2 regions of the Streptomyces sp. NPDC058663 genome follow, and region 2 is predicted to be linked to the other one. Evidence: predicted binding sites of a transcription regulator. Region 2 holds the regulator's gene; the other holds the start of a gene.
The links. Region 2 encodes HspR, which represses chaperone genes until heat shock. Its sites were predicted from a motif close to TTGAGNNNNNNNNNCTCAA; they were not measured.
Positions count from the first base shown of each region.

Region 1: a site for HspR is predicted at 1,860-1,878, ahead of lon (endopeptidase La). Genes of this name have one in related genera too.

Region 1 covers NZ_JBHXRV010000047.1:26,481-29,883, forward strand. The annotation lists gene ACFWVV_RS29200 (GNAT family N-acetyltransferase) at 135-785, opposite strand; gene ACFWVV_RS29205 (hypothetical protein) at 912-1,775, opposite strand; gene lon (endopeptidase La) at 1,901-3,403, shown strand, end outside.
Region 2 covers NZ_JBHXRV010000050.1:42,392-45,794, reverse strand. The annotation lists gene dnaJ (molecular chaperone DnaJ) at 1-1,155, shown strand, start outside; gene ACFWVV_RS30250 (heat shock protein transcriptional repressor HspR) at 1,163-1,612, shown strand; gene ACFWVV_RS30245 (hypothetical protein) at 1,692-2,273, opposite strand; gene ACFWVV_RS30240 (helix-turn-helix transcriptional regulator) at 2,270-2,983, opposite strand; gene ACFWVV_RS30235 (helix-turn-helix transcriptional regulator) at 3,018-3,403, opposite strand, start outside.

The sequences.
Region 1 (3,403 bases), on a different contig from region 2:
CCGAGTGGATCGCATGATGCTCCCGTCGTGTGCTGTGTCGTCTGCTCCTGTCGCCGCTCTGACGTACGCACCACCCCCACGCGTTCCACCGCCCCCTTCCCCGGACGGTTCAACCCACTTCCTGCACCCGCCCGTCAAGGCCGGAAGACCCCCGTCAGCGGCGATACCCACTCCCAGCCCAGCGTCGAGTACAGCGCGTACCCGTCGTCCGACGCGCCGAGCACACAGTCCTCGGCGCCCTGCTGGGCCGCGTACGCCTGGAGTGTGCGCATCATCAGCGTGCCCAGGCCCCGCCTCCGGTGCACCGCGTTGGTCTCCACCTGGTCGACGACCGCCGTGCGCCCGACGACCGCGACCTGCCCGCGCACCCCGAGGGAGCCGTCGTCGGCCAGCACCAGCACCCGGGTCAGCCCCGCCCTGGACCAGCTGCGCCGGGTGAAACCGGCCGGCACCTCGGGCGCGGACACGCCGGGTGCGAGGGCGAGTGTCATCAGGTGCCCCGGGGCGTCGTACTCCCACCCCTGCGCCATCCACGGAGCCACCGCCTCGGGCGGCTCCACGCACTTGACCCAGGTGCCGGGCGCCGTGTCGTCACGCACCAGCTTGCGGAACGCGGCCCCGTCGGAGGCGTTCCGGCCGAACAGCACGTGCCGGGTGACGGCGTGCGGCAACCCGATGTCGATGGTGACGCCCCACGGCTGCGGCACCGGATCGGCGGCCCCGCGCGAAAGGGCCCACCCCTGCGCCCAGGCGTTGACGACGTCGGTGGTGGCGGCGAAGGCCATGCTGTTCCCCTTGCGCGACGTAATGGTCAGTTGCGGCTAGGGATCATTACACCTTCCCGGGTGGCGGGTTGTCGAGCTCCTTCTTGCAGGGAGGGGGAGTTGCCCGGGCCGCATGCGTCGGGGTGCTCAGCCGGCGCCGACCCGGTCGGCGACGACGAAGTCGGTCGCGCAGTCCGGGCAGGTGGCGTGCCCGAAGACATACGTCAGCAAGTGGGCGACCCGGTGCTGGCCGTCGGCGAGTGCGATGCCGTGCAGGCGCCGTCCGATGCCCGTCAGGTCGGCGGGGCTCACCGGCCGGAGCGGCTGCGCTCCGGCGTTGTCGCCAGACAGGTCGTACTCCTCGGCCGTGCAGAACAGTCCGCCCTCGGCCAGGACGACGAACAGGTCGCTCGCGCAGTCAGGGCAGGAGACCTCGTACTCCTCGTTCCCCAGGCCCCAGGCCAGGTCCTCGCTCCATCCTCCGGAGCCCGTGAGGCCTTTGACGCCTTCCACGCCGTCGAGTCCTTCCGTGCCCACGACGTCCTCGACGTCCTCGACGTCCTCGACGGCCTCCACGCCCTCGACGTCCTCCACGCCCTCGACGTCCTCCACGCCTTCGAGGCCGAGCATGGCCTCCAGGAGCCCGATGTACTCGGTGTGCCCGCTCGCGGACCGGAGGCGACGGCGCACCGCGGCCAGCAGAGTCGCGAGGTCCTGCGAGTGCTTCGTGCGCACATCGCCCGCCCCGTGCGGTTGCTGCCCGGCGCCCGCCATGATGGCGCCGGCCAGGGTCAGTGCGTTCACGGCCTGTTCCCGGTCGCCGCTCCCGGTCATGGCTGCCAGGTGGGGGAGGGCCGCGAAACTGGCCGTGCAGACGTCGCCCTGAGGGCAGAGGGCGGCCCACAGGTCGTCCCAGCGCGCGGGCGTGGGCTCCCGCGCGATCCGTTCCAGCAAGGCGGGGATGCCCTCGGCGGAGTCGTGGGCGCTCGTGGGTTCTGGCCAGTCGGTCATGGGCGGCATCCCACCAGGCCGGTGTCCGCCGGGTGATCGCTCAGAGCGAACACGGGTTGGGGAACACTGAAGGGCTCATATGCATTGAGTCGGTATAGCTCAACTTCACTGCCCAAGGGGAGATCATGGCATCGACGTCCACACCGCTCACCCTGCCCGTGCTGCCGCTCGACGACGAAGTCGTGCTGCCCGGGATGGTGGTGCCGCTGGACCTGTCCGACACCGAGGTGCGCGCGGCGGTCGAGGCGGCACAGGCTGCCGTCCGTACCGAGTCCAGCAAGCCGCAGGTGCTTCTTGTTCCGCGCATCGACGGCACGTACGCGGCGACGGGCGTGCTCGGCACCGTCGAGCAGGTCGGCCGGCTGTCCGACGGCGACCCCGGCGCGCTCATCCGGGCCCGCGGCCGAGTCAAGATCGGCGCGGGTACGACAGGACCCGGCGGCGCGCTCTGGGTGGAGGGCGCACGGATCGACGAGTCCGACCCCGACCCCGTGCCGGGTGCGGTCGCCGAGCTGGTCAGGGAGTACAAGGCCCTCGCGACGACCTGGCTGAAGAAGCGCGGCGCCTGGCAGGTCGTGGACCGCGTGCAGCAGATCGAGGGCGTCTCCGCGCTCGCCGACAACTCCGGGTACTCGCCGTTCCTGACCACCGCCCAGAAGGTGGAGCTCCTGGAGACCGCCGACCCGGTCGCCCGGCTGCGGCTCGCGCTGGCCGCCCTCAGCGAGCACCTCGCCGAGCAGGACGTCGCCGAGACCATCGCCAAGGACGTCCAGGAGGGCGTCGACAAGCAGCAGCGCGAGTTCCTGCTGCGCAAGCAGCTCGACGCGGTGCGCAAGGAGCTGCGCGACCTCAACGGCGAGGCCGAGGGTGAGGAGTCCGACGACTACCGGGCCCGCGTCGAGGCCGCCGACCTGCCGGAGAAGGTGCGCGAGGCGGCCCTCAAGGAGGTCGAGAAGCTGGAGCGCTCCAGCGACCAGTCCCCGGAGGGGTCGTGGATCCGCACCTGGCTGGACACCGTCCTGGAACTGCCGTGGAACGAGACCACCGAGGACCAGTACGACATCAGGGGCGCCAAGGAGATCCTGGACGCCGAGCACGCCGGTCTGGAAGACGTCAAGGAGCGGATCACCGAATACCTGGCGGTGCGCAAGCGCCGTGCCGACCGGGGGCTCGGGGTGGTCGGCGGCCGCAGGGGCGGTGCCGTGCTGGCCCTCGTCGGGCCTCCCGGCGTCGGCAAGACCTCGCTCGGTGAGAGCGTCGCCCACGCCATGGGCCGCAAGTTCGTCCGCGTGGCGCTCGGTGGTGTGCGCGACGAGGCGGAGATCCGCGGCCACCGGCGTACGTACGTCGGCGCGCTGCCCGGCCGTATCGTCCGTGCCATCAAGGAGGCCGGGTCGATGAACCCCGTCGTCCTCCTCGACGAGATCGACAAGGTCGGCTCCGACTTCCGGGGCGACCCGGCTGCGGCGCTCCTCGAAGTGCTGGACCCGGCCCAGAACCACACCTTCCGCGACCACTACCTGGAGGTCGAACTCGACCTGAGCGACGTCGTCTTCCTGGCGACCGCCAATGTGCTCGAAGCCATCCCCGAGGCCCTGCTCGACCGGATGGAGCTGGTCCGCCTGGAC
Region 2 (3,403 bases):
AAGGACTACTACAAGGTTCTCGGCGTCCCCAAGGACGCCACCGAGGCCGAGATCAAGAAGGCGTACCGGAAGCTCGCCCGCGAGTTCCACCCGGACGCCAACAAGGGCAACACCGAGGCCGAGGAGCGCTTCAAGGAGATCTCCGAGGCGAACGACGTCCTCGGCGACGCCAAGAAGCGCAAGGAGTACGACGAGGCCCGCGCGCTCTTCGGGAACGGCGGCTTCCGCCCCGGTCCCGGGGCCGCGGGCGGCGGTTCCTTCAACTTCGACCTCGGTGACCTCTTCGGCGGTGCCGCCGGCGGCACCGCCCAGACCGGCGGCTTCGGCGGCGGCATAGGGGACGTCTTCGGAGGCCTCTTCAACCGCGGTGCCACCGGGGCCCGGACGCAGCCGCGCCGGGGCCAGGACATCGAGTCCGAGGTCACCCTCAGCTTCACCGAGGCGGTCGACGGTGCCACCGTGCCGCTGCGGATGTCCTCGCAGGCCCCCTGCAAGGCGTGTTCCGGCACCGGCGACAAGAACGGCACCCCCAGGGTGTGCCCGACCTGCGTCGGTACGGGACAGGTCTCGCGCGGCGGCGGCGGAGGGTTCTCCCTCACCGACCCGTGCGTGGACTGCAAGGGCCGCGGCCTGATCGCGGAGACCCCCTGCGACATCTGCAAGGGCTCGGGCCGGGCCAAGTCCTCGCGCACCATGCAGGTCCGCATCCCCGCCGGTGTCACCGACGGCCAGCGGATCCGGCTGCGCGGCAAGGGCACGCCGGGCGAGCGCGGCGGCCACGCCGGCGACCTGTACGTCGTGGTCCACGTCGACGCGCACCCGGTCTTCGGCCGCAAGGGCGACAACCTCACCGTCACCGTGCCCGTCACCTTCGTGGAGGCGGCGCTCGGCGGCGAGGTCAAGGTACCCACCCTGGGCGGCCCGCCGGTCACCCTGAAGCTGCCCGCCGGCACGCCCAACGGGCGCACCATGCGGGCCCGCGGCAAGGGAGCGGTCCGCAAGGACGGCACCCGGGGCGACCTCCTCGTCACCGTCGAGGTCGACGTGCCCACCGAACTGAACGACAAGGCCAGGGAAGCCCTGGAGACCTACCGTGAGGCCACCGCGGGCGAAGACCCGCGGGCCGCACTCTTCCAGGACGCGAAGGGAGCATAGGAGAGCGATGGACGGCCGACGACGCACCAACCCTTACGAGTTGACCGACGAGTCACCGGTGTACGTCATCTCGGTCGCCGCTCAGCTCTCCGGTCTGCACCCGCAGACCCTGCGCCAGTACGACCGCCTCGGCCTGGTCTCCCCGGACCGCACGGCCGGGCGCGGTCGGCGCTACTCGGCCCGCGACATCGAACTGCTGCGCACCGTCCAGCAGTTGTCGCAGGACGAAGGCATCAACCTGGCCGGCATCAAGCGCATCATCGAGCTGGAGCACCAGGTCGCCGCCCTCCAGTCCCGGGTCGCCGAACTCTCGGCGGCGGTGGACGGGGCGGCTGCCGCCCTCCAGCAGCGCGAGGCCCAGGTGCACGCCTCGTACCGCCGCGACCTGGTCCCGTACCAGGACGTCCAGCAGGCGAGTGCGCTGGTGGTGTGGCGGCCGAAGCGGGCGAAGGACTGAGGTCCTGTGTGCGGGAAGGGGCCCGGGAGCAGCTGCTCCCGGACCCCTTCCCGCATGTCTTCTCCCCGCATGCCCGCCGTCAGGGAATCAGGTCCGTGACGACGTCGATGAGGGTCATCCACATGGGCTGGCCGCCCGTGCCGTACGCCGCCGCGAGGGTGTAGCCGACCGAGGCGTCGACGGGCCGCGGGGCGGCGTCCGGGTGCCATGCGGCGAGGACTCTCTCGTCGCCGTCGGCGGTGAACTCGCCCAGGACGGTGCCGTCGCGGGTGAGGGTGCTGGTGGCGATGGAGGTCGGGGTCAGCCGGTAGCGGGTGCCTTCGTGGGTGGCGTCCACCTTGTACGTGGCGCGGCGGAAGCGGCCCCTGCCGGGGCGTATCGCTGCCGGGGAGTCCGCGACGGTGAGGGTGAGCGCGGCGGCGGACCGGGTGCCGATGGCGCTGTACGTGTCGGCGCCGTCGATGCCCCCGGTGCGTACGAGGTCGGTACGGGGGATCGCGGGGCCGGAGACGGTGATGCGGCGGTGCGGGTCGATGGCGACGGTGACCGCGCCGAAGAGGGTGTCGTCGAGGGGCGGGCGGGCCGCCGCCCCGGGTACCGCCTCGGAGTCCTTGGCGAGGCGGACGGGCTCCGGGGGCGCGGTGGGGGTGCGGTCGGTCATGCCGGGGACTCCGGGGGTGCGAGGGGGCGGTCGGTGGGCCAGGTGTCGAGGATGCCCGACCTGGCGATCAGGTAGCCGAGCTGGGCCCGGTTGCCGACGCCGCCGAGGGAGGCGGCGAGTTTGGCGATGTGGGCGCGGCAGGTGCGGATGTTGAGGCCGAGGCGGCGCGCGATCTCCTCGTCGACGAGGCCCTCCACGAGGAGCCGGGCGATGGAGCGGCGGATGCCGGAGATGCCGTCCGGTGCGGTGGGCTCGGGGAGCGGTTCGTGCAGGGGGACCGCCTGCTGCCAGAAGTGGTCGAAGACAGCCGTGAGGAAGGCGACGACATCGGGGTTGCGCAGCTCCAGGGCGATCGTGGTGTCGGGTCCCGCGGGGACGTACGCCACCGTACGGTCGAAGATCACCAGGCGTGGCACGAGTTCTTCCAGGGTGCGTACGTCCAGCCGGACGTGGCTCAGGCCCTCCAGGTAGGCGTGGATGCCGTAGCTGTGCCGCACGGTGTGCTGGTAGAGCGTGCGCATCCGGATGTTGCGGCCGGCGAAGAGCCTGGCCCGCTCCAGGGCCTGGACGAGCAGGTGTTCCGGCCGGGCCCCGCCCGGCTGGAGGGTGACGACCTCGGTGCGGCAGGCCGCGGAGGCCGCGTCGAGTGCCCTGTTGATCCGGTCGAGGCCTTCCAGGACGGTGATCGCGGGGGGCGGGTCCGGGACCAAGACTGTTCCGTTCTGCGCAGGTTCGCGGGCGCTGCTACCCGTCGAGGATGTTCGACTGTGCTATCAGATAGCCGAGTTGGGCGCGGCTTCCGCTGCCCAGGGAGGCGGCGAGTTTGGCGATGTGGGCGCGGCAGGTGCGGACGTTCATGCCGAGGCGCCGGGCGATCGCCTCGTCGACGTACCCCTCGATCAGGAGCTTGGCGATGGAGTGCTGGACGCCGGAGATGCCGACCGGGGTCGGGCCGTACGCGACGGGCTCGACCAGGGGGACGGCGCGGCGCCAGAACTGTTCGAAGACGTTGGCGAGGTACTCGACGAGACCGGGGTGGCGGATCTCCAGGGCGTTCTCCCGGTCGTCGCGGGCGGGCAGGAAGGCGACCCTGCGGTCGAAGATCATCAGGCGTTCGATGAGCTCTTCGA